Regions from separate parts of the Gluconobacter sp. GP1 genome, predicted to be linked through region 3. Evidence: riboswitches for the same ligand, from Rfam matches in the RefSeq annotation. Region 3 holds a riboswitch; each other region holds the start of a gene.

Region 1 (7,591 bases), on a different contig from region 3:
GACTGTCAGGGTATCATGCCGCGTTAAGTGCACATCTGTGACGCCATAAATCGTCCAGCGACGATCATAGGCATTGTTGTAGAACTGGTTGCGGTCGGTGCCTGCGACGACAAGTCGTGCCGAGACAATTTTTGAGTGCGCGAGAGGGCCGCCGACATCAAGGGTGGCATGGTAATTGTTCCATGAGCCAGCCGAGAACGAAGCATTGCCCTGAAAGTCATCGGTCGGGCGCTTGTGGACGAAATTGACACTCCCGCCGGGTGTGCTGGAGCCCTGAAGCATGCCGTCTGGTCCACGCAGGACTTCAATACGATCGTAGATGGCCAGATCATACTGTTGGCTTAAAGTCAGCCCACTCATGGACGGAACACCGTCATACTGGGCCTGTAACGAGAAGCCGCGGGCAGTGTATCCGCCCGTTCCGTCGCCATACATATTGACGTTCACGCCCGCGACCTGTTTGAGCGCAGCATCAACCGTATTGAGGTTCTGGTCTTTCATCTGCTGGCTGCTGAGAACTGAGATGGATTGTGGAACGTCCAGCGGTTTAAGGAGCATTTTCGTCGTAGAGACCGCAGAAACCGTGTAAGTGCCGGTACCATCCGTAGAGGCATTGCGGCGATGACCCTGCACCAGAAGCTGCTCAATGCTGCCGGGGGTCTCATCTTCTTGTGACGCGTGTTTCTGTTGCGTGCTCTGCGATTTTGGTGAAGCGGAACGTTCCTCTTTAAGACCGGTCGTTGAAGCTGATTTCTTACGAGCTTCTGGAGATACGTCATCAGTGGTCGCGGCAAAGGCGCCATTCCACGTGCCTGACAGCAAAAGTGCTGTAAAAAGCATTGGGCCTAGATGTGTACGTTGAGGAACGTTCGACGCTGGAAGTCTCATGGAAAGGGCTAACTGCCTCCTAGGAAATGAATTTTCACGAGAATTTCAGCTGACTTTCCCGTATTTCTAAAGTTACAAATGATATTCATTCTCAGAAACTTCAATCTTTAATTCACGCACCTTCGCAGTTGTAACATTGTAGGCAGCATTTCTGCGACGTTGAGCGGGCAAGTGGTTCGTACAAAAAAAATAATTATGAAAATGGGTGTTTTTCAAGAATCGCTTCGTAAAAGACGTTTTTCTGTCGAATCAGCTAAGAATTGGCCTTCACGGTCTGCCTTTGAATGCCAAGCCCTTCGATTTCCAGCTCTACGACATCCCCTGGTTCGAGATAGACTGCGTGAGGCTTGATGCCCATTCCGACGCCGGCAGGTGTGCCTGTAGCAATGATATCGCCCGGCATCAGGGTCATGTAGTTGCTGACATGTGAAATGATGCTGCGGACGTCAAAGATCATGTTGGAGGTATGCCCCGTCTGCCGACGGTGTCCGTTGACATCTAACCGCATGGAGAGTGCTTGCGGATCGGCGATTTCATCGGTCGTCACAAGCCATGGTCCTAAAGGCCCGAATGTGTCGCAGCCTTTGCCTTTGTCCCATTGACTTGTCTGCATCTGAAATGAGCGTTCAGAGACATCATTGGCGACACAATATCCCGCAACATGCTCCAAAGCCTTCTCCGGGGAGACGTAAGACGCTTTTGTGCCAATAATGACTGCGAGTTCGACTTCCCAGTCCAATTTGGTGGCATGTTGGGGGACCAGAATACCATCGCTCGGACCCGTCAGGGCAGAGATGGCTTTCATGAAGACGATTGGCTCTGAGGGGAGGGGAAGGCCTGCTTCCTCGGCATGATCCCGATAGTTCAGGCCAATGCAGATGTACTTTCCGGCACCGGAGAACGGAATACCGTAGCGTGGTGCTTCTGAAACAACAGGGAGAGTGCTCGGATTAATGGCCCGTAAGGCGTCAAGCTGCTCTGGAGACAGGTGGGCAGCCGTAATATCAGGCAGAATCCCTTTGAGGCTTCTCAGGATGCCAGTGTCATCAATGAGTCCAGGTGTTTCCTGATCCAAGGGACCAAAACGACAGAGCTTCATCCTGCGACACTTTCTGTCCAGAGTGGGGAAGCATGAGATTAGGCATGTTTTGGTTTCTCTTCCAAGGATTGAGGGGGCCTCCATTGTTCAAATTGATAACTTCAGTTATTGATATGTTATAACATACGTGTTTGACTATATGGGAGTTTCGGTTATGCCCCTGCTCAATGATGGTTCCCCGGAAGGGGATGAAAAGGGAACGCAGTGAAATGCTGCGGCTGCCCCCGCAACTGTGAGCGGTGAGGCTGATCACGATGGGTTCCGGGAACCCGGCCACTGGGGCGTCAGCCTTGGGAAGGCTCGCGATCTGCCGATGATCCGCAAGCCAGGAGACCTGCCATCGAAAATGGTCATGGACGAAGCGAAAGGGCGGGGTGCACCGGACGCAGCAGGATGGTTCATCCTGCTCATCGTAGTGACGCATTGTTGAGTGAAGTTTGCGTTATCCATGAGGAAAATCAGTTTTGTCGGTGTGTTGCCCGTTGCGGCATTGACCGTTTTTCAGCCTGCGTTCGCCCAGACAGAAGACGTCAGGAAGGCGGCGGCCAAAGCGAAAGAAGAACACATTACGGCGCATGGTCGGGCGCAGCCGCTGAAGGATAGTGCTGTTATCGGCGGCAGACTTGGGCTCACGGTTCAACATAATCCTGCGACGATCAATGTGATTCAGCGCAGCGTGACGGAACAGCGCGGTTATGCGCACGTTGAAGACGCCGCAGACAGTGCACCGGGTGTTTCTTCCGGTGGATCTCCAGGAAGTCCGGCGCAGATGATGATGCGTGGCTTCAGCGGAAATCAGGTTTTGATCCTGAGGGACGGAATTTATTACGGCCCGACCACGATGGTGAACCGTCCGCTCAACAGCTTTAATCTTGAGAGCGTTCAGGTTCTCAAGGGGCCGTCGTCTGTTCTGTACGGGCAGGGCGCTGTTGGCGGCACGGTGGATATGCGAACGCGTGACCCTGCGTTTGATGGGCCGCATGCTAATGCTCTGGTATCTTATGGCAGTTTCAATACGTGGAATGCTGGCGTGGGCGGTTCGGTTCCCATTACTGACACTTTGGCCATTCGAAGTGATTTCAGTCGTACCTCGTCTGATGGATACGTTGCTGGCGCAGACCCACACAGCAACGATTTCACGACAACGTTGCTCTGGCACCCTTCGAAGAAATTTACAGCCCGCTTTGGCGTCGACTATCTGACAGATCGCTTATCGACGTACTATGGAACCCCTTTGGTCCCGCTGGCTCAGGTCCATGATGGCGTAGGCGGCCTGCTGTCGTCTTCCAAGGGATTAGGCGTAAGCCGGTCATCGCTCTGGCGGTATTACAATGCCAAGGATGCAAAAGCTGGCTCGGTTAATGTGACTCCGACGCTCCATCTGACGTGGCAGCCAACGGAGAACATGACGTTCCACAATAAAACCTACGTCCTTTACGCCAAGCGCAACTGGAATAACGCTGAATCCTACAGCTATATCGGTTCAGCCGGGCAGACGGACGCAGCGGGAAATGCCATTGCACCCGGTCGGGTCGGTCGCGATCGGTTCTATGTTTATATGAACCAGCATCAGGTGGGTGACACGCTGGATGGCCAGTTTGATTTCCACGTTTTCGGAATGAAGAACCGTCTGGTCGTCGGTGGAGACGCGTATTATGTGCGGCTCATCCGAAACCGTGGTTTTCCGGACGCGACATATGCGGACAGTGTTTCTCTGAGTAGTCCTGAGAGTGCGGCCGTCGGGAGTTTTGCGGGGGAGTATCCATATACGAAATCTCCCACAACCATGGTGGACGCAGGCATCTTCATGGAAGACGTCCTGACAGTGCGGGACAATCTGCGTGTAGTGGGTGGATTTCGTTACGACTGGCTGAAACTGGATCGTCAGAATTATAGCCAGTCCGGTGCGTTCAATCCTGCGACCAGCTTCAAGGGGAACTACAATCCTGCCAACTTCAGGGTTGGCCCTGTTTATGATCTGACAGACAACATCAGCCTTTACGGCGTGTACACAACGGCTGAAGATCCGCCGGGCTCCAATATCTTCCTGGTTAATAAAGGGCAGTTTTCACGCCTGAGTCAGTCCAGGCAGGGAGAAATCGGCGCCAAGGGCTCTTTCTGGAAAGGGCGCCTGTCCTCTACGCTGTCTCTGTACGATATCCGCCGTACTCGAGTTCTTGTGGCCACAGGAGTGGACAGCGTGGCAACGGCGGGCGTTCAAAAGTCACGGGGTGTGGAATGGCAGGGGGACCTCACGCTGGGCAAACACTGGAGCCTGTCGGGAAATGTTGCCTATACGTGGTCTCGTTATGGATCATTCCATCCTTCAGCGTCAGTGAATGCTTCCGGGAACGAGGTCCCGAACGTTCCGGCTGTAACGGCTAACCTGTGGGGTGTCTGGTCCCGGGTTGCAGATCTGCCGGTCGATCTGGGGGCTGGTATGCGTTACGTATCTGCCCGCAAGGGCGATTACGCCAACACCCTGAGTCTGAAAGACTATGCGCTCGTCAATCTTTTCGCGGCATGGCACGCCTATCGTGGCGTGACGGTTTATGGCCGGGTAGACAATGTGGGAAACAAGCACTTCATTCAGTGGGCTGATACCAGTTATCCGAGTGAAGTGATGTTGGGGGCGCCGCGGTCCTTCTCGATCAGTGTTCAGGCCGGTTTCTGATCGTGCCTGAGGTTGTGCTTCAGACGCATGGTGCCGGGTATGACTGCATACTCTCTTTGACGGATTTCTCCGTCAGGGAGGGTGAGCATGTTGCACTCATTGGCCCGAATGGTGCAGGGAAAAGCACGCTTCTGAAGCTCCTCGCTGGATTAATTTCACCCACGGAAGGGGAGATAGTTCTGGAAGGAACGCTGCTCAGCACCCTGTCCAGACCAGCGGTAGCGCGCGAGATTGCATGGCTTTCCCAGACCGATGATGTAACTCCTGAATTCGTAGTTGAAGATTATATCGCACTTGGTCGTCTCCCGTTTCGAGGCACTCCTCAGGCGCAGCAGGATACTGCGGCTCTGCAAGCAGCAATCCAGTATTTCCGTGTCGAACCTTTTTTAAAACGGCCGATTGGCAGTCTTTCTGGTGGTGAGCGTCAGCGTGTGATGCTGGCGCGATGTCTGGCCCAGACCCCCCAAATACTGTTGCTGGATGAGCCCACCAATCACCTGGACCTTGCGGCCAGAGCAGAACTGTTAAGTTTGTTGCGTGACCTTCCTCTAACAATCGTGGCCGTCCTGCATGACCTGTCTTTTGTGCCTGATTTTGCGCCGCGAACTCTCTTGATGAGGGACGGAAAAATCATTCTGGATGGGGCGTCTTCTGAGGTTCTGCTCTCTTCGGAGCTAGGGCATGCGTTCGGCTTGAATGTTCATTCCGTTCAACTGGATGATGGCAGCACGACGTTCGTTTTTAGGCCGCGAGGCGCATGAAAAAGCCTGCCTTTATGCTGTTTCTGGGGTTTTGTGGCTTTGCCGTGCAAACTGCCTTCGCCTACCCGGTTACCGTGCAGAGCTGCGGGAAGCCCGTAACGATCACGCATCAGCCAGAGCATGCTGTCATCCACGACGTTAATATGGCGGAAATGGCCTTTGCTCTACATTTGCAGCCCTATATTCGTGGTCTGACGGGGATATCAGGCTGGAACAAATACACACCGGGTTTCAAAGCTCAGCAGGGCGATATCCCGGAAATTGCAACTCACTATCCCAGTCTTGAACAATTGCTTGATGCCGGAACAGATTTTTTCTTTGCCGGCTGGAATTATGGGATGCATGTCGGTGGGGATGTGACACCCGAGACCTTGGCAATTCAGGGTATCCCGACGCTTGTTCTGTCTGAAAGCTGCTTCCGGGCCGGGCACTCTACAGCTCTCCCGACGTTAGACCTTCTGTATGGCGACGAAGAAAACCTTGGACAGGTTTTCGGCCGGGAGCAGCAGGCTCGGCAATTGGTTGAAAGCTGGCAAAGGCGCGTTCAGCACATTCAGGATCGTCTCAAGGGCCATCATCCGTTACGTGTTTTCCTTTATGACAGTGGACGCGACCGGCCATTTACAGCTGGCCAATATGCCCTCGCGACAGAGCTGATCCGGCTGGGCGGGGGAGAAAATATTTTTCGTGATTTACCGACAAACTGGGGTGCCGCTTCGTGGGAGAACGCGGGTTTGCGTGATCCTGAAGCTATTTTGGTGATGGATTACGGGGCAGGTGTTTCAGACAGTCTGAAATTTCTGCGAAGCCAGCCATTGCTAACGGAGAGTACGGCCCTGAAGACAAACCGTGTTCTGGTTGTGCGCTATGATGAAATGACGCCGTCTCCCGCGAATATCGATGTGATCGAAAAAATTGCAGCCTTTCTCCACCCGGACGCAGTACCTTGATGAAACGCGTTCTTGGCATCAGCGCTTTGCCGGCTCTGAGTGTGCTGGCATTTTTGGAAGTTACACTCGGAAGTGCTTCTCTTCCCTGGCATTCGTTGCAAGCGGGACTTTTAGCCGGTCCAGCCAGTCATGATATTGCCGCCCGGATTATCTGGTCCCTGCGGATGCCAAGGCTGGTTCTGGCTTTCTTGACCGGAGCAATTCTTGCCGGTGCAGGAGCACTTCTTCAGGCCGTAACCCGCAACCCCTTGGCAGATCCGTTTCTCTTCGGGTTGTCCTCAGGCTCAGCAACAGGGGCTGTTGCTGTCATCGTATTGTTGGGGGACGTTTTTGGCGTCTGGACGATCGCTTTTGGTGCAGTCGGTGGGGCTTTTTTGGCAACTTCTGCGCTTTTATTACTGGTATCGTTTAGATCCCGGTCTGGCGCACGGGTCTCAACGGAACGAATGCTGCTGTCTGGTCTGGCGATTTCCTTCGTCTTCTCTACTCTGACAAACCTGCTGATTTTCTGGGGTGACCGTAATACGGCGCAATCCGTCCTGTTCTGGACGATGGGCAGTTTTTCCGCCGCTCGCTGGTCGGCCCTGCCACTTGTCGTGTTGGGGCTTTTGCCCGTGATCTTCGGTAAATGGGCTTTTGGAGCTGATCTGGATGCTTTGATGGCCGGAGAGGAAACCGCAGCGTCCCTCGGGGTGCAAACAAGAAAGCTACGGCTTTGTGTTCTTGCCCTTTGCGCGTTTAGCTGTGCAACCACAGTGGCATTGTGTGGGCCGATCGGCTTCGTCGGACTGATTGTGCCGCATCTCATAAGGCCCATCTGGGGACGGTCTGTTCGAAATATCCTTATCCCCGCTATGGTCGCGGGGGGGATGCTGACAATCCTTTCAGATCTTCTCAGCCGCTGTCTTTTGCCGTCTCAGGAGCTGCCAGTTGGAATAGTCATTTCTGCGATAGGCGCCTGTTTCCTGATGGGGCTTCTGACACGGCGTTGATGTGTCTTTGGCGCGTTTGCTTCAGAGAGACACCGTGATACCGCCGTCCACATACAAAACATGGCCATTCACAAACGACGATGCACCGGAAGCAAGGAAAATACAGGCACCCGTCAGTTCATCAAGCTGTCCCCATCGACCCGCTGGTGTGCGCTTCTCCAACCACGTTGAAAATTCTGCATCATTTACGAGTGCAGCGTTGAGAGGCGTGTCGAAGTAACCCGGTG
Region 2 (7,591 bases), on a different contig from region 3:
CACAGGATTGGCTTACCCGCCTGCAACGCTGCACGCGCTTTGCTAACAAGATCAGCCGTCATGGCGACTGATGCTGCGACCTCCACCATTCCGCATGCATGGATAATACGCACTGCAATCTTGGACTGTTCAGGCGTAAAACCCGACAGATCGGCCTCTGCACGGATCGTTGCGAAGGACCGGGCATAAATGGCCGCGCCATCCCGAATATAGTCGTAGGAAGAGGGTCCGGCGCTCAAACCTGTGTCTCCTTCAATTCATGACGCAACAAGGCCCGTATCTGCGGAATATCCCTGTTGTGCCATGCTGGCGTGTCTGTTGTGCGCCCATTGCGCACAACCTCATAATGCCCGTCATCGGCAACGAGCGTCATATCTGCCGCACGGGGATGCGCACACCCCTTTATGCAGCCTGAAACATGCAGCACACAGCCGGGCGGCACATCAGATGCCAGAGCCAAGGCTGTCCCGACAACATCTGCGGTGGCTTTCGCACATCCGGCACGACCAATACAGGCTTCCACTCGCAACAATGGATCTACCGAACTGGTGATGAAGCCGGGCCATGTTCCGTCCTGCTGTGGCAGAAGAACACTACGCCAAGGTGTAACCCGCAGCCGTGATGTCCCGGTAAGCTCTGCAAGAACTTCAAAGTCTTTGGCATGGCATCGGCCGAATGGCACACCAACGCCCATGACCTTCCCCGGCAGGGGACCTATGAGAGACACCGGACGAATACCCTGCCGTTTGCACGGAATGCCCTCTAGCCCGGCCTTCGCGAGGACGAATGCTGCTGTATCGGTGTCTCGCGATGGTCGGCCAAGGTCAGAATTTTCTGCACAAATCCGGGACATCACCACGGCTGCTCTGACAGCCACATCGTTATCAAGAGCTCTGGTCGCTATAGCGCCACAGACAACTGACCATCCATCCGGGCGGGACTGAAGGGCAATATCCGCTGATAACGTGCCTTCTGGAACATACCCGCCACCATCAACGGCCCAACCGAACTTGCCGCTCAGCGCCGACAATGCGTTTTCTTCGAGAAGCGCCGTCTGAAGCGATTGGGCGACGTCCAACGTCTCCGGATTACATGCAGGATCCAAGCCAGCAAGGGGTGAAACCAGAATGGCCCTTCGGCGCTCTTTTGCTGGATCAGGATCTACAAGCCCCTCCGCCAGTGCGCTTTCTAACGCGAGTTTTGCACTTGTCGAAGAAAATCCCCGTAACTGCACGTTGCCACGATTGGTCAGCTCAACAACCCCGTTTCCGAAACGTCGTGCCAAATCTGCAATCGCCAGCACTTGTGGCCCCTCAAAACCACCGAGCGGGGAACGGATACGGACCAGAAATCCATCTCGCGCTTCCATCGGCGCGAACATATCCGGACACCAGCCGCGAACAAGGGGGGAAACTGTCATTCGCTCCCACTCTCCAACATCGCAGAGACGCTATTCAGGCGCGGGTGCCAGAGGCCTCGACGGATCATATCCTGGAACCGCGTGCGCATTGCCTGACGTGCCTGAGGGTTAGCGCTTTTCAGGAAAGCATCACAGGTGTCATCGCCAAGCGTTGCGGCAAATACCAAGTCAAACTGTTGGTCAAACCGAACAGAAAGGGTCGCGGCGAAAGCGCAGAGCGCGTCCAGCCCCCGGGCAATTTCCGCACCTCCCCGATAATCATGCCGCTGCATTCCGGCCAGCCAACGGGGATTGGCCAGACGCCCTCGAACGATGCGCTTCACTTCGTCTTCAACTCTTCGAAGACGGGGCGCATCCGCATGGGACGTGTCGCCATGCCAAAGGACGGGATCGGCCCCTAGCAGAGCCGCCGCCGCTGCAAGTCCACCCTCATGAGCAGCAAAATCCGGGCTTTCGAGAATATCCGTCTCTGCATGGTCCTGCACATGCAGGATTGCATCTGCCCGTGCCAGATTTTGGGCCAATGCTGCGCTGCTACGTGTCCCGTCACGACCGCCACCATACATCCAGTCGTTGCCATCCAGATAGGACTGGCCAAGATCAGATCGTTCTTCCCAGTTACTCCGCGTGAGAGCGTCTTCAATGCCTGTCCCGTACGTACCGGGCGCTGCACCAAAAATCCGCGCTCCAGCAATTTTTCGGGCCTCACCCTCCAGATTTCTCACACGGGCAGACAACGGGTTCCATTCCTCGCCTTCCTCCAAACAGGAAACAGCTTCAACCACCTGATCGAAAAGAGAAATCTGTGCCGGAAAAGCGTCCCGGAACAATCCTGAAATTCGAAGGGTCACATCGACACGCGGACGATCGAGAACAGCCAGTGGCGTAATTTCAAATCCTGATACACGACCGCTCGACGCATCCCACGTTGGCTCAACTCCCATCAGGATCAGAGCCAGTGCCAGATCCTCTCCCCCCGTGCGCAGGGTGGAGGAACCCCACAGATCTATAACGATGCTTTGAAGCGGCTCGCCCTCGTTCTGCAAGTGACACAGCAGGATCTGCTTAGCCTGCGTTCGGGCAAGCTCTACCGCAGAAGCCGTGGGAACAGCTCTCGGGTCAAGCGTGAAAAGATTGCGCCCGGTCGGCAGAACTTCCACTCGCCCACGTGTCGGAGCACCAGACGGCCCGGGTTGAATGAACCGTCCTTCCAGCCCAGCCAGAAGTGCCTTCATTTCCGCATCTGCGCTGGCTTCGATCAGAGTAGCAACCGTTTGCTGGGGCACCTGTGCGACAGAAGACACCATTTCGGCCAATTTCTCGGCATGCGGTGCTACTTGACCAAAAACATGCAGACCATCACGGATCTGAAGGTCCTTCACATCACATAGATAAGCATCCAGCCGCGCCAGAGCCTCTGCTTCGTCACCTTCCCCCGCTTTGACGCCACTTTCGCTCAAAAGCCCCATTCGCGTGGCTCGGTCCAGAATATCGCGCTTCAGAATGGCGCCACGACGCCTGTCCAGACCATCCGCCTCTGCAAACTCATCGATCAGTTGTTCCAGCTCTGCCATGTCCGGATCAAGTCCGGCCTTCATAACAGGCGGTGTCATATGTCCGATGGTGACTGCGCCGAGACGACGTTTCGCCGAAGCTGCTTCTCCCGGATTGTTGACGATAAAGGGATACAGAACCGGCAAAGCGCCGCGAAGAACGGCGGGAGCGCACTGATTGGAAAGCGCCACAGCGTTGCCAGGCAGCCATTCTAGAGTGCCATGCGTTCCAAGATGAACCATGGCATCTGTCTGGCAGACATGACGTAGCCAGAGGTGGAACGCGATATAGGCGTGGCGTGGAGGTGTATCAGGGTCGTGGTACTGGGCTTTACGGTCCTGCGCGCTGCCACGATCGGGCTGGACAGCGACTACGATGTTACCCAGCGCCACAAATTTAAGACAAAATGAACCGTCCTGAACGGCGGGGTCTTCCGCAGAGGTGCCCCAACTCTGTGTCACAGCGTCCCGGAAGGGAGCGGGCAAGCGCGCAAAGAGTTCGTTATAATCGTTCAGAGACAAACAGGGCTGTGGCAGGTCGTCACACAAAGCTCCCACCAACGCCCTGCTGGCGGGACTTTTAGCAGATCCACAGTCATACCCTACCTGTTTCAAGGCACGAAGGATGGATTCAAGGCTATCAAAAGTATCTAACCCGACAGCGTGTGCAGTCTGTCCATCTGCACCGGGATAATCAGAAAGGACAATCGCAAGACGCTTCTCGCGCGAAGGTGTTTTCTTGAGCCTTGCCCATGCGTGAGCTTGCTCTGCAGCAGCGGCAATACCCGGTTGAAAGGGCATATGCCTTGCCGCATCCCCCGGGACTGTTTCGGATTTGAAGGAGATCGGAGACGAAGAAATTCGCCCATCAAGTTCTGGCAAAACGACCTGCATCGCGAGGTCGGACTGCGAGAGGCCGCGCCCGCTCTCAGCCCATGCCGATGCTGTCACACCAGGCTGCAAAACCTGAAGAACGGGAACAGCAGCAATATCAAGAGGAGATGCCCCCTCTTTTCCGCGCGCAGAAAAGAAGGTCGCGTTCAGAATAATGTCTGGCTGAGTTTCAATCAGCCGGCGCTGAATCCACTCGGCAACATCCGGGTTCTTCAGCGATGCGACATATAGAACATCTGTCGCGACCCCGGACTTTTCCAGTTCATCGGCAAGACCGTCAATCGCTGCTGTATCTGCAGCCAGAAGGTGAGCGCGGTAGAAAACGATTGTGGCTCTTAAAGAAAAATCCGCTGTCGTCTGGCGATAAATTCCAGCTGGGGGGAGCGCCGCGGGTTGCCCTGAAACGTCATCTCCATATCCGGCAAGATGAGCCATGAGCAAAAGGGCACGACGTGCATTCTCAGGACCACCTTCCCTCAGAAACCCCGTAAGTCTGGAATGCTTTTCGGCTTCGACGCTCGACCACTCTTCAAGCCGTGCATCCTGACGGGCATCTCCGGGCAACAGAGCCAGTGGAATGCTGTTCCTGCTACAAAAATTCCGGAGTTCTTCCGCCCCATAGCGCCAGTAATCCACCCCACCAAGAAGCCGTGCGATGACGCATCGGGACGATGCTATGGTCTGCTCAATATATAAATCGACCGACATGGGGTGTCGGAGGCGAGCAAGATTGACCAGCCGCAGCGAAAAACCTGCGCCGTTCGGGGTCTGCTCATTCAGATTGGAGTACGCCCGCTCAAGCGCCAGAAGATCGCTATCCGAGAAGGACAGAAACACGACGTCAGCAGGCGCATGACCGAGATCCTCGGCCACGTCCTGATCGTCTATTCCGTGTCGTTCCCGGACAAGCAGATGCATCAGGTCAGTCCGCCAGCAATGCGGCTTCGATGGCTGCGCGATCCAGGCCTGTCTGGCCAATTACGACGAGGCGCCCGTCCCGGCCTGCATCTGCGAGAGGCACATCAAATTCATGACGGAAACGGGTCCCGACACCCTGCACGGCCAATCGCATTTTCTTGCCCTGCACGGCTGCAAAGCCTTTCATGCGGAGGATATCGAATTGCCCCGCAACCTCGCTCAGGCGTTTGAGTAATGCTTCAGCACTTTTCTGCTCTGGAAGGACCACGACGAAACTCTCGAAGTCATCATGTTCGTGGTCATCTGCGCCATCATGATTGGACGGACGCGCTTGAAGATCGTCCTCGGCACCGGCACCAATTCCCAGCAGAACAGCGGGGTCCAGTCGTCCCTCTACTGCCCGCAGCGTAATAACTTTCCGCGGCACGGCCTCGGTAATACCCTTCTCAACCGCATCAATCCCGGCTTCGTCCAGAAGATCAGTCTTGTTCAGAACAATCAGATCTGCCGCATTCAACTGATCTTCATAGACTTCAGCCAACGGATTATCATGATCCAGAGAAGGGTCAGCAGCCTGCTGTGCAGCAACAGCTTCCGGATCGTCGGCAAAGCGACCCGCGGCGACAGCAGGTGCGTCCACAAGCGTAATCACACCATCAACGGTCATGCGGGTACGGATCCCGGGCCAGCTGAATGCCTTGAGAAGAGGCTTGGGCAGCGCAAGGCCAGATGTCTCGATCACGATGTGCTCTGGCGGATCAGGACGATCGATCAGAGCCCCCATGGTCGGAATGAAGTCGTCTGCAACCGTGCAGCAGAGACATCCGTTGGTGAGTTCGACGATATCCTCGTCAGCACATCCTTCGATCCCGCAAGACCGTAGAATTTCACCGTCAATCCCAAGTGAACCGAACTCGTTAACGACGATCGCAATACGGCGTCCATCAGCCTGTGCGAGAAGATTTCGCAGAAGGGTTGTTTTCCCTGCCCCCAGAAAACCCGTGATGATCGTAACCGGAATCTTGCGACCGGAGCCTGAAACAGTCTGGGACATCATGAAAGTTCCTGTGAAGCAGACAATGAAAATGGAAGTCGGGCGATAACCATATCAGAAAGCGATGCGGGTCGCTTTGACGGCATCACTGTTCCGGTTTTCGATGCTCGGTAAAGCTGGAGGTAAGCCAGCAGGTCAGACAGCTTTTCCGGACCAAGTTCACCTAGAACAAAAGTCCATTTTTCCGGCATGGAAAGCGTGGCAATACAGCCTCGGCTACAGGCTGCCATACATTCAACGGGCTGGACGCTGAAATCACCTTCAGCAGCCTGGCCAAGCAAGGCATCGTAGAGCTGTCGCCCCTGAACAGGATCATTCCCAACCGGTAGACCGCGACGACACGTCACACAGACGTGGAAAACTGGCGAAACGGATGACTGGCCCGCTTCAGCATGAGGCAGTGGATCTGCCATGGTTTCGTCTCTCTTGCAGCCACAACGGCATAACAAAAGGCGCGATGAAAGGCCTTCGCAATCGCGAAAGTGACACGCACATGATGGCGCGCCCTCACAGTCCGGGCACCCCGCCGGATCATGACACTTGGCTCAGATGGCAGGTCTCCTGACTCACGGCTGAGGCGCCATTAGCACCTCCTCTCCCACCGGGCCTTCCCAGATCGAAATCCAGTGGCTGCCTTTCCTGAAAGAAAGACTGGCAGGACAGAAAACCGTCCACAGTTGCGGGGGCAGTGCCGGGTTTGACCTACTTCTAAGGCCGCACCAGCTTCCCTTTTCATCCTCTTCTCAGAGGAACCATCAAACACTCTCCTATCTCTGGGATGAAAGCGTGTCAAAGCCCGGGAAATGGGCTTATTTCATTTTCAAAGACAAACCCGCCGCCACAAACAGCACTTCTCCGGCGACTGCGGCGATCTTCTGATGAAGAAGGCCCGCTTCATCGCGGAAACGACGAGCCAGGGCATTGTCCGGGACAATTCCGAGCCCTACCTCGTTGCCCACAAGAACGGTCCGGCCTTTCCGTGTTTGCAACGCCTCGAGAAGATCTTTCGTCGCGGCGTGTACATTACGATCTTCCAGAATGAGATTTGTCAGCCACAAAGTCAGGCAATCAACCAGGACTGGCGCGCCCTGCTCGACCTGTAAAACACCAGCGATATCAAATGGCTCTTCAACTGTGCGCCACCCTTTGTTCCCACGGGTGGTACGATGCAAATCTATCCTGGCCTGCATTTCTTCATCAAAAGCCCGACCGGTCGCGAGATAAACCCAAGGGGCCGGAAGACCAGTGATGATTGCCTCAGCGATCCTGCTTTTTCCTGACCTGGCGCCCCCGAGGACCAGTGACACATCCGGTAGTCCTGTTTGCGTGATGGTCTGTGCCACAATATCTCCTGCGCCTTCTTCTTGCATGGTCACTGATAACAGCACAAAAGACCTGTCATGCCACCGCACATCATGCCCTCGTCCTGTCAGCCCCCTTTCGCCAGCATGGCAGAACTTCGCACTGCCTGCCTGTCACTTCCAGAACCCGACCCAAAAGTCGCCGCCCTGATAGCGGAGCGAGACGCAACTCTGACCAAACCTCCCGGCAGCCTCGGGCGGTTGGAAGAGCTATCCATTTGGCTCGGTGAATGGCAGGGCCATCAGAAACCAACGCTAGAGCACGTTCAGATAACGATTTTCGCAGGGAATCATGGTGTGGTCCGCCGGGGGGTATCTCCGTGGCCTGCGGATGTGACAGCCCAGATGGTGTCGAATTTCCAGCGTGGCGGCGCAGCAATCAATCAGCTTG
Region 3 (7,591 bases):
CAAGACCTACAACCCGATGACGGTAGAAGCGCTGGTCAAAAGTGTTCCTTCTTTTGACTGGATGACATGGTTGCGGGCGTCAGGTGTGCCTGAGGCCGGGCTGGCGCAGCGGGTTGTTATTGTTGGTGAACCTTCCGCCATCAAGGCGGAAGCAGACCTGATTGCAAAGACGGATCTGAACACTCTGCGCGCCTGGCAGGCGTTCCATACGGCGAGCAATGCTGCATCGTTCTTGCCGGATGCTTTTGTGCAAACGCGTTTCGCCTATGTGAAGGCCATGTCAGGCCAGCCTGCTCTGGCAGCGCGTTGGAAGCGTGGTGTGGATTTCACGAGTTCCGCCATGGAAATGGCGCTCGGCAAAATCTACGTGGAGCGATATTTCCCGGCTTCGGATCGTGCGGCCATGCAGACGCTGACGGGAAACCTGAAAGCAGCTTTCCACAACCGCCTCGAACACAACACATGGATGAGCGCACAGACGCGTGAAGCCGCGCTGAAGAAGCTGGCCAGCTTTGAAATTCAGGTGGGTTACCCGAATGAGTGGCGGGATTATTCCGAGCTGGTTGTGAAGAAGGGCGATGTGTACGGCAATGCCGAGCGCGCTTTCGCTTTCGACTGGCACTATCAGTTAAGCCATCTCGACAAGGTTGTTGACCGCAACGAGTGGCTGATGTCGCCCGCAACGGTGAACGCCTACAACAATCCGCGTTTTGTGGAAGTCGTGTTCCCGGCCGCAATCCTTCAGCCGCCGTTCTTCAACCCGAAGGCTGATCCGGCTGTGAATTACGGGGCGATCGGTGGTGTCATCGGGCATGAAATGACCCATTCTTTCGACGACAAGGGCCGTAAGTACGACGACAAGGGGCGTCTGCGGAACTGGTGGACAAAGGAAGACGAAGCGCGCTTCCAGAAGCTCGCAGATCGGTTTGGTGCGCAGTATGACGCGTTCGAGGTTCAGCCGGGCGTGCATGTGAACGGTAAGCTTACGATGGGCGAAAATATTGCCGATCTTGGTGGGCTGACACTGGCGCTGGATGCTTATCATGCGTCCCTGAATGGGAAGCCAGCTCCCGTCATTGATGGTCTGACGGGCGATCAGCGCGTGTTCATGGGGTGGGCACAGGTCTGGCGTGAGAAGGTTCGTCCGGATACGGAGAAGCAGATGGTCGTTATTGACCCGCACTCGCCACCAAAAGCTCGCGTAAACATCCCGATGCACAACGTGGATCTCTGGTACAAGGCCTGGAATGTACAGCCGGGTGACAAGCTCTATCTGACCCCGGATCAGCGCGTCAAAATCTGGTAATTGCGTATGATGGGGTGGAAAACCACCCCATCTACTCGCTGGTTTACGGACGCATATAATGGGCTGCCGCAACCATGTTGATGAGTGCAGCTTTCGTCTCCGGCCATTTGCGGGTTTTTAGTCCGCAATCCGGATTGACCCAGAGGGCATCCGGGCTGAGGGTTTTGCTGGCAGCCCGAAGCAGGTCCACCATTTCCTCGACAGACGGCACGCGTGGGGAATGGATATCGTAAACGCCCGGCCCGATTTCCGCAGGGTAGCGATAGGCTGCGAACGCATCGAGTAGTTCCATGCGGGAGCGGGCGGTTTCAATCGAAATCACATCCGCATCCATTGCGCCAATGGCGGCAATGATATCGTTGAATTCCGAGTAGCACATATGGGTATGGATCTGCGTGGCGTCCTGCACACCTGAGGCTGAAATACGGAAACTTTCTACGGCCCAGTCCAGATAGGATTGCCAGTCTGCGCGACGGAGCGGCAGGCCTTCACGCAAGGCGGCTTCGTCAATCTGGATAATGCCGCATCCAGCTTTCTCCAGATCGCACACTTCATCCCGGATCGCGAAAGCGATCTGTCGGCACGTTTCCGAACGCGGCTGATCGTCTCGTACGAAAGACCAGTTCAGGATCGTGACAGGTCCCGTCAGCATACCTTTCATCGGGCGGCTGGTGATGGACTGGGCATATTCCCACCATTCAACCGTCATGGCTTTTGGGCGTGACACATCCCCGAAAATGATGGGCGGCCGGACATAGCGAGACCCGTAGGACTGCACCCAGGCGTGCTTCGTGAACGCAAAGCCGGAAAGCTGCTCCCCGAAATATTGCACCATGTCATTGCGCTCAAACTCGCCATGCACCAGCACATCAAGATCAATCTCTTCCTGCCAGCGGATGGTCCGGGCGGTTTCTTCCCGCAGGAAGGTTTCGTAAGCCTCGGAAGAGAGCTCTCCTCGTGCATGATCCGCACGGGCTTTGCGGACTTCCGGCGTCTGGGGGAAGGACCCGATTGTTGTCGTTGGGTAAAGCGGCAGCCTGAGTTTGGCCTGTTGCAACGGACGGCGCGCGGGGAAAGGGGAAAGGCGCTGGGTGAGAGCTGGGTTGCGATCTGCAGAGCGTGCCTGAACGGCAGGATCGTTGATTTTCGTGGAAGAGCGACGTGCCTGAAGAGCCGCAGCGTTTTCGGCTAAAATGGTTTGCACAACGCCCCGGCCTTCATTCAGGGCGCGCGCCAGTGTGTGCAACTCCTCGATTTTTTGAACGGCGAATGCGAGCCAGGATTTTACATCCGCGTCCAGATCTGTCTCCCGTTCCAGGTCAATGGGTGTGTGGAGGAGAGAGCAGGACGGCGCGAGGATCAGGTCACGCTGGCCCACCAGCGGTTCAAGATGGTCCAGAAGCGCGTTCAGGTCGGCCTTCCAGATATTCCGCCCATCCACTACGCCGAGAGACAGCAGCAGATCAGGTCGTGCTTTTTCCAGAATGGATGCAAGCTGCTCGGGAGCGCGGACAAGATCCACATGCAGGCCGTGAACTGGCAGGCTTAGGGCGATGTCCTGATTGTTTCCGAGCGCACCGAAATAAGTGGCGAGCATCAGTTTCAGGTCTGGAACTGTGGTTGTCAGAGTTTTGTATGCTGTCTTGAACGCTGCGGCAGCATTTCCCGGCAGATCCAGAACAAGACACGGCTCGTCAATCTGAACCCAATCTGCGCCTTCTGCTCGGAGGGCGTTTAGAACCCGTTCATAAACGGGCAGCAAGGTAGGGAGCAGATCAAGGCAATCAAACGCCGGGCCGTCACATTTTCCCAGAAGCAGGAAACTGACAGGGCCGAGCAGAACAGGGCGTGTCTCAATCCCAAGCGCCTTGGCTTCACGATATTCATCCACCGCTTTTGTGGAGGCGAGGCGGAACGTCTGGTCTGCTGCGAATTGCGGGACAAGGTAATGGTAGTTCGTGTCAAACCACTTGGTCATTTCGGCGGCAGGGACATCCTGAGGGGTGTCATGAGCATGACCGCAGCCACACTCTTCGGATGTCGTCTGGGAGCCGCGCGCCATGGCGAAGTAGGTTCCCAAGTCCACCTTGCCCTGCACGTTGCCGTAAATGGCGGGAACAGCATCGACCATTGCGGATGTATCCAGCACATGATCGTAAAGCGAAAAATCGTTGGAAGGGATGATCTCTGCGCCGAGGTCTTTCTGGCGCTGCCAGGCTGACGCCCGAAGGGACGCGGCGGTGGAAAGCAGATCATCGGCGGAGGAATTTCCCGCCCAGTACTGTTCAAGAGCGGTTTTCAGTTCACGGCGGGTGCCGATACGCGGAAAGCCCAGAGTTGCGACGCGGACGGTCATGAAAGCCTCGACAGGTTCGTGGCAGTGCGCTCGCAGGGCATGCAGGATCGTTCACGCCCCGAACAGGAAATGTGCGGCGTGGAGACATGCGTGACCCGTCCGGAACGCCCCGCCGGAGGATGTTATGTGCCGTGGCAGGTCTCCTGGCTTACGGGTCTCCGCGCTGATTCCGCCTTCCCGGACTTTCGCCCAGTGGCCTGTATGGAATCGGCACTCGCCGCTGACAGTTGCGGGGGCAGCGCCGGCTTTGCACCGGCTTCCCTCTTAGCCACGCCGGATGCGTGAACATCCGGCATGGAACCATGACAAGCCTTATGACTGCCGCATGTTCTAAAAAAGAGTCAATAGCTCTTGCTCATATAAAGAACTCCTTATATGTAAATCCGCATGGAACAGGCCCTCATCATTTTCCAAGCACTGGCAGACATGACCCGTCTGCGGATTCTGGCCCTTCTGCGCGAGATGGAACTGTCCATCGGCGAGGTGGCGCAGGTGCTCGGGCAAAGCCAGCCCCGCGTGTCACGGCATGTGAAGATCCTGGCAGATGCGGGATTGATTGAGCGCCGCAAGGAAGGAAGCTGGGTCTTTTTGACTTTGGGTGTTCCGGAACGTCTGGAGCCTGTCTTTATGGCGCTGGATCGATGGACTGCGCGGGAACCGGCGGAAATCCGTGCGGATCGTATTCGCTTGCAGGCCATTCGGGATGTTCGTGCGCTCGCGGCGGAAGACTGGTTTGAAACCCACGCAGCAGAATGGGACGCATTGCGTTCCTTGCATGTGTCCGAACAGGAGGTCGAAGCAGCGATCGTAAAGACGCTTTCAGCATCTCCGATCGGCCGGCTCGTGGATATAGGCACCGGAACAGGTCGCATGATGGAGCTGCTGGGGGCCGGCGCTCAAACAGTCATCGGGTTTGATCGCAGTCCTGCCATGCTGCGATTGGCGCGGACCAAGCTTGCGGAAGCTGGTCTGGAGCAGGCTGATCTGCGGCAGGGGGACTTTCAGGCCCTTCCGTTGCCAGAGCATTCAGCCGATGTCGCAGTCATGCATCAGGTTCTGCACTACGCACAGCATCCGGCTGCTGTAATTGCGGAAGCCGCGCGTATTCTGGATGCCAACGGTCGCTTACTAATTATCGATTTTGCCTCCCATAACCGGGAAGAACTTCGCACACGGGATGCGCATGTCCGGCTTGGATTTACCGATGCGCAGATGGCGACGTGGTTTCGCGCAGCCGGTCTGGTTCCCGCAGAGCCGGTGGCTCTTGAAGGCGAACTGACCGTGAAACTCTGGCTTGGCCAACGCCCCAACTGATCCGAATTATTGAATAAGGAGCTGGCGTGATGCCCGCACAGACAGGGCCTCTGCCCGCAATTTCGTTCGAGTTTTTCCCCGCAAAGTCGGAAAAGGCAGCCGCCACGCTGCTGGAAAACGCAAAAACGCTAGCTGCTTTTGGTCCGCTGTTTATGTCCGTGACGTATGGGGCAGGTGGGTCAACACGGGACCGCACCCTGGCCACCCTGAAAGACATGGTTCGGGAAACTGGCGCGCCAATGGCTGGGCATCTGACCTGCGTGGGAGCCTCCAAAGAAGACGTCAATGCCGTGGCGCAGGCGTACTGGGACGCTGGTGTGAAGCACATTGTGGCTCTGCGTGGTGATCCGCCGCCGTCAGCCGGGGGCGTCTATGAGCCTCACCCGGAAGGCTACGCGGGGGCAGTGGATCTGGTGCGCGGGCTGAAGGAGATTGCGCCGTTCGAAATCTCCGTTGCGGCATATCCGGAAACGCATCCTGCCGCGCTTAGCCCGCGATCGGATCTGGAGCATCTGCGAGCGAAGATTGATGCGGGTGCGGACCGGGCCTTAACGCAGTTCTTCTTTGAAGCGGACACATTTCTACGCTTCCGGGACCGCGCTGCGGCCATTGGAATCGAGCGGCCGATCGTGCCGGGTATTCTTCCGGTTGGAAGTGCTGCGCAGGCCTGGAAGTTTGCCGATATGTGTGGTGCGAACGTGCCGAAGTGGATGCGCGACCTGTTTGAGGGGCTGGATGAAACGCCCCAGGCACGCGCGTTTGTCGCGGCCACGATTGCCGACCGGCTGTGTCAGACACTGAAAGCTGAAGGGGTGGAGCAATTCCATTTCTATACGTTGAATCATGCAGATACAGCATTAGCCCTTTGCCGCCTTCTTGGGCGACGTCCGATCTGAAGCGGAGAGGGCTGGATTTCCTGCGTAAACGGGGTGACAAAAGGGAATGACAAGATTCCCGATCGTTCTTCTCGACTACGATGGTACTCTGGCGGAAACGCAGCCGGCCATTCTTCGCAGCCTGAAGGAAGCCTTTGAAGCCAGCGGCTACAAGGGCCCTTCATCAGACGCCCTGAAGCATCAACTGTCAAAGGGTGGGACGCTTCAGACGCTGTTTCAGGCGATCATTCCCGACAGTGATGTTGATGATGCGAAGGCTTTTGTTCGTCATTATCGGGCTTATTACCCTAAAGCCGATCAGGAAGAGACCGTCCTGTTTGACGGGGTGAAGTCAGTGCTCGACGATCTTAAGGCTGACGGGGCAACGCTGGTAATTCTCAGCAACAAACATGCTCCAACTGTTCATGCCAGTATCGAGCGCTTCGGGCTTGGTGGGTGGATCAGCAATGTGATCGCGTCCGAACCAGACTATCCGCACAAGCCGGATCCCCGCGTCATGACGGACCGTGTGCGGCCGTTGTTCCCGGAAGTTCCCGCATCGGATTTTCTGATGGTTGGCGACACGGCGGCAGATCTTGGATTTGCCCGCAATAGTGGCATTGCATCCTGCTGGGCGAGTTATGGGCACGGGTCTGCAACGCAGTGCATTGACCTGAAGCCGGATTTCCAGATCGACAGTATTGCCGGGCTTCTGAACGTCGCCCGCTAATACAGTGTGGTTCAGCCCTTGGGGGCTGGACCAATGCTGCCGCGAGCGACGAGTTCTGTTTCCAGAATGACGTTCTTGTTCTGGCGGCCGTCCTGCTGGGTTAGAAGACGGACTGCCTCCATGCCTTTGCGTTCATGAGGCTGCCGGATTGTGCTGAGGTCCGACAGGGCAGCGGCAGGAATGTCATCAAATCCAAAAATCGACACGTCTTCAGGAATGCTGAGACCCGCCGCACGAATTGTCTGCATGGCGCCAATTGCAACGCGGTCGCTCATTGCCAGAATTGCTGTCGGTGCATTTTGCCGGTTCAGCAGAAAGCGCGCGCCTTCAGCCCCGGACTCTTCAGAGTTGATCGGAATTTCCCAAGCCGGCACGTTTTCGGGGGCAATACCGGCTTCCTGGAGGGCTGTTAAGTACCCCTCAAGACGCATGGCAATCGTGCTGTGTGCAATATTGGCGCGACGCTTGGCTGTCAGGATGCCAAAATAGTCGTCATGGGCAGTTTTGAGAGACAGGATACCGAAGCGACGGTGTCCTAGCTCAAGCAGGGTCTTTGCCGCGTTGTAGGCGGCTCCACGGTCATCAATGCCGACATATGGCACGTTGTCCAGACGAGGCTGATCCACCACAACGAGCGGAACGTTCCGCTGCTGCGCCATCAAAACGCACCGGCTATCGGGGGCCACGGAATAAAGGATGTACCCGTCGACCGCAGCATTACCGAGCGAAACAGGTGTGTTCATGTTGCGGAGGCTGCTGCCTGCTGAAATCAGGGCCAGATCCGTTTCCATTTCGTCGCAGCTTTTCGCGACGCCGTTCAGGACGGCGAGAACGGCAGGATCAGAAAATGCGTATGGGAGATCTTCACTGAAGAGAAAGCCCAGTGCCCCGGAATGCCCGGTTGCAAGCTGTTTCGCTGCTGGATCAGGGCCTGTATATCCAAGCTCCTGGGCCGCTGCGAAGATCTTTTCCCTCAGCGCAGCCGAGAGTTGGCCCGGCCGGATATAGGC
Region 4 (7,591 bases), on a different contig from region 3:
GAGGAACGTTACCTTACCCGTGTTCTAACAATGGAGACGCTCTGCCAGATGATGACGCGCCTTTTCCCGGTCTGGGCCATTCTGGTCTCGCTGGCAGCCATCGTGCTTCCCGCGCCGTTCCTGAAACTGTTGCCGGTCATCACACCGCTGCTCGCGTTCATCATGTTTACGATGGGTGTGTCTCTGACAGTGCAGGATTTTTCCCGCATAGCCCGGCGCCCTTATCCTGTTCTGGCAGGTGTAGGATTGCATTATCTCGTCATGCCTTTGGCAGCATGGGGGATTGCACATCTGCTCGGTATGCCTCCCGGTCTGGCGACAGGCATGGTTCTTGTGGGCTGTGTCTCTAGCGGCACAGCGTCCAACGTGATGATCTTTCTTTCCAAAGGGGACGTCGCGCTGTCAGTCAGTATTAGTGCCCTGTCTACTTTGGTGGGAATTTTTGCAACACCATTACTGACACGACTGTATGTGTCTGCGGGTGTCTCTGTTGATAGCTGGGGGTTGTTCCGAAGCATCATTACCATGGTTGCGTTACCGGTTTTTGCCGGTGTGATTGTCAATACGCTGTGGCATCGGACCATCCAGCGGATTGAGAGCGCCTTGCCGCCCGTGGCCATGGTGTCCATTTTGCTGATCATTGGTTGCGTCGTCGCTGGCGCCGGTCCCTCCTTGGCTCAAGCTGGCCCCCTTTTGATCCTGGGCGTTATTCTGCATAATGCGATTGGCTTATTGGGGGGATACTGGGGCGGCAGGCTTCTGGACTTCGATGAGTCCGTCTGCCGAACGCTTGCGCTTGAAGTCGGGATGCAGAACTCGGCGCTCGCCGCAACCTTGGGCCGTCTTTACTTCTCACCCCTTGCGGCGCTTCCAGGGGCAGTTTTCTCTGTCTGGCACAATGTGTCCGGCTCCGTTCTGGCCGCGTACTGGGCCGCGCGGCCTCTCAGTAAGGGCACGTCACGGATCAAGGCACCTTGAGATAATCCTGTATTCGCGGAACCATGAAATCAAGAAAGGCACGCACTCGCGGTGGGCTCTGATGTCCTGCAGGGAAGAGGGCATGAATGTCTTCTTCGTCCTGGATCGTGGCATCACTCAGAACTTCAACCAAACGGCCAGTCTTCAGGTCTTCACGGACATGATACTCCCCAAGCCGTGCCAGCCCGACGCCTTGCAGGGCCATACGCCTTACCGTTTCACCATTATTCGCCAGAAGGGGACCGTGCACGCGGCGGTCAATCAGCCGCCCTTTTTCCTGAAACGGCCAGACAGGGGTTGTGCGCTGGAAGTTAAACCCAAGGCATTGATGGCTGTCTAAATCCGCAACGGTCTGAGGCGTTCCGTGGCGTTCAAGATAGGTGGGTGAGGCTACAATCCTGCGTGGCACCGCCCCCAGGTGACGGACTGTGAGGCCTGAATCCTGTAGTCGGCCGACACGGAAAGCCACGTCTGTCCGGTCAAGGTAAAGGTCTGTTACGTCGTCAGAAAGTGAGAGATCAATTAGGATTTCTGGATAGGCATTCCAGAACGCGGGGAGGAATGGCTCCAGTCCAAGGGTGCCGAACGCAACGGACGCATTGACCCGGACTGTCCCTCTGGGCTGCATGGTTCCCGTTGTGAGGCTACGTTCAATATCATCGAGATCCGCTATCAGGCTGACAGCACGCGTATAATAGGTCTGTCCTTCCTGCGTTACGGAAAGGCGGCGGGTCGAGCGTTCGATCAGGCGGACACCCAGACGGGCTTCAATTCTGGCGATGAGCTTGCTGACGGTTGACGGCGTCATGACCAGCAGCCGGGCGGCTTCCGAGAAACTGCCGCTTTCGACTACCCGTAGAAAAACCTGCATTTCGCCAACGCGATTGTCCATCTCGATCTCATCTGTGAACGGGTTGCAGGGACTTTATTTAAAGCGCGCAAATTTTAAGGCGCGCATGACGCCAAGGGTGGATTGTCAGCTGCTTGAACAAGGCCGCTGGAAATGTTCTTCGCTACGAAACAAATTAAGAGATTTCCAGAATATATCGTTTAAAATCAAAATTCAGGCGGCTCTTTCTCCGAGCCGCCTGAACCTGAAGTTTAGTGAGCTGAACGAACGTCGTTGCTCTTTTCACGGATAGCCCGGAACTCGGAGCCACCTTTCCATGTCGGCCAATCATGCGAGAAGGCCGCATTATATCCGACCTGGCGGACAACATCGACGTCCTGCGCTGCACCTCGGACGTCCCAGTCAGGGCTCCAGGCATCGCAGGCCTGATGATAGCAGGCCATATACGCCGTCAGCCATTTGCTACCTGCGGCTGTTCCACCCTGAAGAAGATCGAACGGGCCCGCCATATCCATAACCGCGAGAACGGGCACGCCAGCGCGAGCGAAGGGCAGATGGTCCGCACGGTAGAAGGCTCCGCGCTCTGGCATGGCTTCCGGCTGGGTTGTACGGCCCTGCTTGAGGGCTGCGGCTGCGAAGTCGTCCTGCAGAGTGTCCTGTCCAGCGCCAATAATGAAGGCATTATGAGCTGGGCCTGCCATCTGCAGTACATCCATGGTCAGGTTAGCCGCAGTCTTGTTCAGCGGTGCTAGCGGATGGGCGACATACCAACTCGATCCCAGAAGGCCACGCTCTTCACCGGTCCAGGATGCAAAACTGACAGTCCGTTTTGGCTTTGGCCCGTTCTTGAAAGCTCGTGCGATTTCCAGAACGGCTGCAATACCCGAACCATCGTCAATCGCTCCGCGCCGAATAACGGTCTTGCCTGCGGCGTCAGTGCTTTTACCAAACGCATCCCAGTGCGCGCCGAACATCACGGTTTCGTCGGGATAATCCGTACCCGTGATCTTGCCGATGACGTTCTGGCTCTGGAGGTGATCGACCTTGACCGGCATGTCCACTGAAAGCGTCGTGTCATGAATGTTGACCGGATGGAAATCGGGCGAACGCGCCTGACGACGCAGACGGTTAAGATCCAGCCCGGCGCGCGCAAACAATGTTTTGGCTGCATTGCCTTCAATCCAGCCGATCATCGGTACGGACTTCAGGTCCTTATCGTCGTGAAGAATGTCATACTCTTCACCCTGAGGTGCGACGACCGTGCTCCAGGGATAGGATGCGCCCGGCGTATCATGAATGATCAGCGCTCCGGCTGCACCACGACGGGCTGCTTCTTCAAACTTGTAGGTCCAGCGGCCGTAATACGTCATGGTCTTGCCGCCAAAGCGGCCAGCGACAGGCTCTTCCGGTCCAGCATCGAAATCAGGATCATTCACCAGGAAGACCGCAATCTTGCCGTGTAGATCAACTTGCTTAAAGTCATTCCAGCGACGTTCCGGCGCCGTCACACCATAGCCCACAAAAACCAGAGGGACGTTTGACAGCTGAAGGCGTTCGATCGGCTGGAGCGTCGACATGACGATATCTGTCAGCTGATGAAGCGGCAGAGCAGTCTGACCCCGTGTATTGATCGTGGCGATTGCTTTCGGATCAGGACGGGTACGGATCATGGGGACATTCTGGGTCCATCCGCCATTTTCGCCGCCAGGTTCCAGTCCAAGCTTCTGGTACTGATCAATCAGCCACTTGACCGTGACGGCCTCACCTGGGGTGCCAGGGGCGCGTCCTTCAAATGCGTCCGAAGCCAGAACCCGCATTGTCTCCGACATTCGAGCCGGGTCGATAGGGCCGGAGGCACCTGCGTCAGACGCTGCGTGGGCCCCGGAAACGCCGATCGCGAGCGGAGCTATGGCAAAAGCGGCAAGAGCGGTAGCCAATTTCAGGCGGTTTCGAAGGGAAGATTTGTGCATCATGTCCTCAGTCTTTGTCATAACGCGTGTCTGACGAGATGAGGCACACCTTACACATCGGATTGCTGATCAGGAAATGGCATAAAATCATCGGACTGGCTGGTTGACGGAAAACGCGTGGCACCCCCATCTACGATTAATGACCACTCTTACCATTCCGGTTCTCCTGTCCCGCCATCCTCCCGTTGAGGGGAGTGAAGGCCTTTGTTATGGGCGACAGGAGATGGAACTCAGAGCGGGGTGGGAGGCTCAGGCCGCTGGCCTGCTGACCCTCGCAAAGGGCGCCGGCTGTTCAGTCATCTACACGTCACCATCGGCCCGGTGTCTGTCTGTCGCGCGAAGACTTGAGGCGCAGACCGGGTGGCCGCTGCGTTTGGATGACCGGCTACTGGAGCTAAATTTTGGCCAGTGGGAAGGGCTATCCTGGAATGTTGTGCCGCGTGTGGCTCTCGATAGCTGGGCCGACGATCCTGAAGGGTTTTCTCCCCCAAAAGGTGAAAGTGGGCGAGCGCTACAAGAGCGTGTGCAGTCTTTCTGGGCAGACCTCGTTCAGGCTGGAGAGGCCGCATTAGTCATTTCGCACGGCGGCCCACTTCGTCTCCTTGATGGGCTTGCCAAAGGAGAGAGGGCCAACCTGCTAGCACCTTCAATGCCGCAGGGCAGCAGCAGGCTCCATTACGTCAGCGTTTGATCCACTGACGTCGGTCCGGGTTTCTTGTTTCCCAGCCCATGCGCTCCAGTTCTGGCGTTTTGGCATGTGCTGCGGGGTATCCGATGCAAAGATACGCGATAAGGTTCCATCCCGGCTCGGCATCGAGAAGGTCCGACACGTGCTCGGGCTCAAGAATGGAGACCCAGCCCAGCCCAACACCTGCCGCCGTTGCAGCCAGCCAGAACGTATGGATAGCCATCACAGCGGACCAGGTCGTTGTTTCCGGCATGGTCGCGCGACCGAGGCCATGCCCTTGATCCGGGAATGTTTCGCAGAAGACTGCGACATGATGCGGGGCATCATCTAATCCGGCCAGTTTGAGCGTCGCATAGGAAGCTGCTTGTTCGCCTTCATATCCCTGAAGGGCTTCCCGGTTACAGGTTTCAAAGCTCTTCCGAACGGCTGCTTTTCGCTCTGGGGTTTCAACGAGCACGAAGCGCCAGGGCTCACTCAAACCAACGGAAGGCGCCAGGGTCGATGCATACAGGAGATCATCGAGCACCGATGCGGGCAGAGGGTTCCGTTGAAAATGTCGCGCATCCCGGCGCCATGTGAAAAGGCGCTCCAGATCTTTTCTGAAATCGTCTGAAAAGGCTGGTGCCGTCATGGTTTATCCGTTGCGTGCAAAAGGTTTGTCAGCGCCCGCCGTCAGGACACGGGATGCCAGAGGCCCGAAGAGCAGTCCGATCGTCGCCCACAGAACGATCTGCATCCCAAAGGCTGCCTCGCGGAAACGCCAGAGCACTGTTGCCGGGAAATCTGCTGGAACTTCATTGATATCAGGCATACCAGCTTGTACGGCGGCCACCAGAATGATGAAGACACCGAGGGAGGCTAGCACTCCGTTCCAGTGGCCCAGGCGCCGGATGAGTGGTCGGCTGACCATATAGGATGCAGCTGCCGCGCAAAGCGACAGAGCGATCATACCGAAATAGGCTCCGGTTCGTAGGCCAATGGTGGATGGGAGGCCAACGGCAGGGGGATTGGGAGGATATTTCAGGTCTGGCACCAGCACGAACACAACGAATGCTGCGGCTGCCAGAAGTGCAGATAAGGCTCGCGGCGAAAAGCGGCCTATGCGACCGTACACAAAAGCAAAAATAGTCGCGAAAATGCCGCCGTAAGCCGCGCCATACATCACGGCAGCGGTGAGAAGCCCGAAAGACGCCTGTATGCCTCGGCTGATAATTTCCGGTTCAGGCGGCTCGCCAGCAGCGAGGTCTTTCGCGCTCTCGAATGCAATTGCAAGATTGACCTGCGGCTCTCCAAAAAAACGCGCAAACACGAACGCAAGCAATGCGGCAGCAATCCCGGCAATCATGCCGCGGCTCAAAAGACGACCTGTCATGAAACTATGCTGCGTTTAATGGCAGGGGAAGCCGAGAAGATGGCGCCCATCATGAACAAATTCATGGACCGCATGGCCTGAGATCAGAGACGTCGCGCCTTGTTCTGCACCAACAAAATAAAGCAGCAAAAGGCTGAGTACGACCGTAAATGCAGCCCATGGAAGGAGCGTGCGGATCGGCAGCGCAACCGGTGCGGCGATGCTGGCGGGCAGGTGGGACGGGGAAAGGCTCTGGCTCATAATAGGCTCCGCTGGAAAAGCGCGTTCTGCGGTGGAAAATTGATAAAGGAGGTCTGGCTTCGCAACGTGATTTCACGAGCATTACAGTGGCGCGACCGCACCGGATTTGCACCGGTTTCTCCCTGCTTTCGCTAACAGGCAGGATGTAACCTTTCATGCGGGAGTGTCAACTTTTCCATGCTGAGGCTAGCACTGTCAGGAGAACGCACTCAGCGAGACTGGCCGTTGCTCCGAGTACGTCTCCTGTATAGCCGCCGAGCAGTTTCCGGGCTACGGCACGAACTCCAAGCATCGTGCACAGTGCAGCAAGAATAGTCTGAAGACCTAGGTGTGCGGGGAGGCAAATCACCGTCACGCAAAAGCCAGAGAACAAGGCGCCCAGTAGCTGATCCCGTGTCAGGTTGGAGAGCTGCTGTGCCAACCCATTGTCACGAGCAGGCTTTGTGAGGAACGTCAGGAGTGGGAGTACCGCGCGGGATAGCGCTCCCGTTACAGCCATTGCCGGCAAGATCATTGAAGGAGGCAGCGCTGCTAACGTCGTAACGCGGACGATTAAACTGATGACCAAAGCTAACGCCCCATAGCTGCCGATACGACTATCGCGCATGATGGTCAGGCGCTTTTCGGGAGTATGGCCCCCGCCACAGCCGTCCGCCATATCCGCCAGTCCGTCTTCGTGCAGGCCTCCGGTTAAGAGAATTTGTAGGCCGACACTCCAGGCAGCAGCTACCAGAGGGGGAACACTCAAGGCGCTCAGCAGTAAGAACACTGATGCGCTGAGAATACCGACAAGCGCCCCAACCAGGGGCCAACACCAGACAGACCGCGCCAGAGACCAGTCCTGTCCGCTGACGCGTAGCCATCCCAAGGGAAGGCGGGTCAGCAGGCCCGCACCACAGGCAATGTCTTCTCGAATGGTGCGCCAAAGCCTCATTGAATGGAGACGTCTGATTGGGAAACGGCAGCCTCTGCGAACGTCGCCATACCGTTGTGGCAGGCCAATGCCGCTCTGAGGACGGGAATGGCAACCGCAGACCCAGATCCCTCTCCAAGGCGCAAGCCCAGGTCCAGTATTGGTTTCAGCCTGAGGGCATCTGCCAGCCTGCGGTGACCAGCCTCAGCGGAACAATGCGAGAGCTGTGTGTGGTCGAGTGCTGAGGCGGTCAGTTTGATCAATGGCAGCACGGCTGCGGTACAGACAAAGCCGTCAAGCAGAACCGGGATACGATGGTGTCTGGCGGCCAGAACACTTCCCAGTATGGCGGCCAGTTCGTAACCACCCAGACAACGTGCGGTATCCAAGGGGTCGTTAAGTGACGCCGCGTGCAGACACAGGGCCTCATCAATAACAGAAGCCTTGAGGTTGACGCCCGCCTGATCGAGACCCGTGCCACGTCCTGCCCAGTCTGCGCCAGTGCCTCCTAGAAGGGCAGCACAGAGTGCGGCGGAGGGGGTTGTATTGCCAATACCCATTTCGCCTGGGCAAAACAGAT

The links. A riboswitch is a leader RNA that binds a small molecule or an ion and turns the genes downstream of it on or off. The one in region 3 is predicted to bind cobalamin.
Region 1: it holds a riboswitch for cobalamin, as region 3 does, so the genes downstream of both, R5H23_RS03655 (TonB-dependent siderophore receptor) here and metE (5-methyltetrahydropteroyltriglutamate--homocysteine S-methyltransferase) in region 3, are expected to answer to the same signal.
Region 2: it holds a riboswitch for cobalamin, as region 3 does, so the genes downstream of both, R5H23_RS03780 (DUF1636 domain-containing protein) here and metE (5-methyltetrahydropteroyltriglutamate--homocysteine S-methyltransferase) in region 3, are expected to answer to the same signal.
Region 4: it holds a riboswitch for cobalamin, as region 3 does, so the genes downstream of both, R5H23_RS03800 (CbtB-domain containing protein) here and metE (5-methyltetrahydropteroyltriglutamate--homocysteine S-methyltransferase) in region 3, are expected to answer to the same signal.

The regions. Positions count from the first base shown of each region.
Region 1 is NZ_JASGXC010000001.1:808,544-816,134, reverse strand. It holds gene R5H23_RS03665 (TonB-dependent siderophore receptor) at 1-840, opposite strand, end outside; gene R5H23_RS03660 (fumarylacetoacetate hydrolase family protein) at 1,142-1,987, opposite strand; cobalamin riboswitch at 2,142-2,344, shown strand; gene R5H23_RS03655 (TonB-dependent siderophore receptor) at 2,436-4,661, shown strand; gene R5H23_RS03650 (ABC transporter ATP-binding protein) at 4,664-5,422, shown strand; gene R5H23_RS03645 (ABC transporter substrate-binding protein) at 5,419-6,372, shown strand; gene R5H23_RS03640 (iron ABC transporter permease) at 6,372-7,364, shown strand; gene R5H23_RS03635 (SDR family oxidoreductase) at 7,386-7,591, opposite strand, start outside.
Region 2 is NZ_JASGXC010000001.1:835,814-843,404, forward strand. It holds gene R5H23_RS03760 (precorrin-8X methylmutase) at 1-239, opposite strand, end outside; gene cobG (precorrin-3B synthase) at 236-1,420, opposite strand; gene cobN (cobaltochelatase subunit CobN) at 1,417-4,785, opposite strand; gene cobW (cobalamin biosynthesis protein CobW) at 4,790-5,842, opposite strand; gene R5H23_RS03780 (DUF1636 domain-containing protein) at 5,839-6,252, opposite strand; cobalamin riboswitch at 6,373-6,611, opposite strand; gene cobU (bifunctional adenosylcobinamide kinase/adenosylcobinamide-phosphate guanylyltransferase) at 6,649-7,209, opposite strand; gene cobT (nicotinate-nucleotide--dimethylbenzimidazole phosphoribosyltransferase) at 7,255-7,591, shown strand, end outside.
Region 3 is NZ_JASGXC010000002.1:67,752-75,342, forward strand. It holds gene R5H23_RS04860 (M13 family metallopeptidase) at 1-1,306, shown strand, start outside; gene metE (5-methyltetrahydropteroyltriglutamate--homocysteine S-methyltransferase) at 1,350-3,662, opposite strand; cobalamin riboswitch at 3,778-3,982, opposite strand; gene R5H23_RS04870 (metalloregulator ArsR/SmtB family transcription factor) at 4,050-4,976, shown strand; gene metF (methylenetetrahydrofolate reductase [NAD(P)H]) at 5,006-5,872, shown strand; gene R5H23_RS04880 (HAD family hydrolase) at 5,919-6,581, shown strand; gene R5H23_RS04885 (LacI family DNA-binding transcriptional regulator) at 6,593-7,591, opposite strand, start outside.
Region 4 is NZ_JASGXC010000001.1:843,549-851,139, reverse strand. It holds gene R5H23_RS03830 (bile acid:sodium symporter family protein) at 49-978, shown strand; gene R5H23_RS03825 (LysR family transcriptional regulator) at 965-1,870, opposite strand; gene R5H23_RS03820 (M20/M25/M40 family metallo-hydrolase) at 2,080-3,798, opposite strand; gene R5H23_RS03815 (histidine phosphatase family protein) at 3,938-4,489, shown strand; gene bluB (5,6-dimethylbenzimidazole synthase) at 4,479-5,117, opposite strand; gene R5H23_RS03805 (CbtA family protein) at 5,121-5,858, opposite strand; gene R5H23_RS03800 (CbtB-domain containing protein) at 5,874-6,098, opposite strand; cobalamin riboswitch at 6,127-6,268, opposite strand; gene cobS (adenosylcobinamide-GDP ribazoletransferase) at 6,265-7,032, opposite strand; gene cobT (nicotinate-nucleotide--dimethylbenzimidazole phosphoribosyltransferase) at 7,029-7,591, opposite strand, start outside.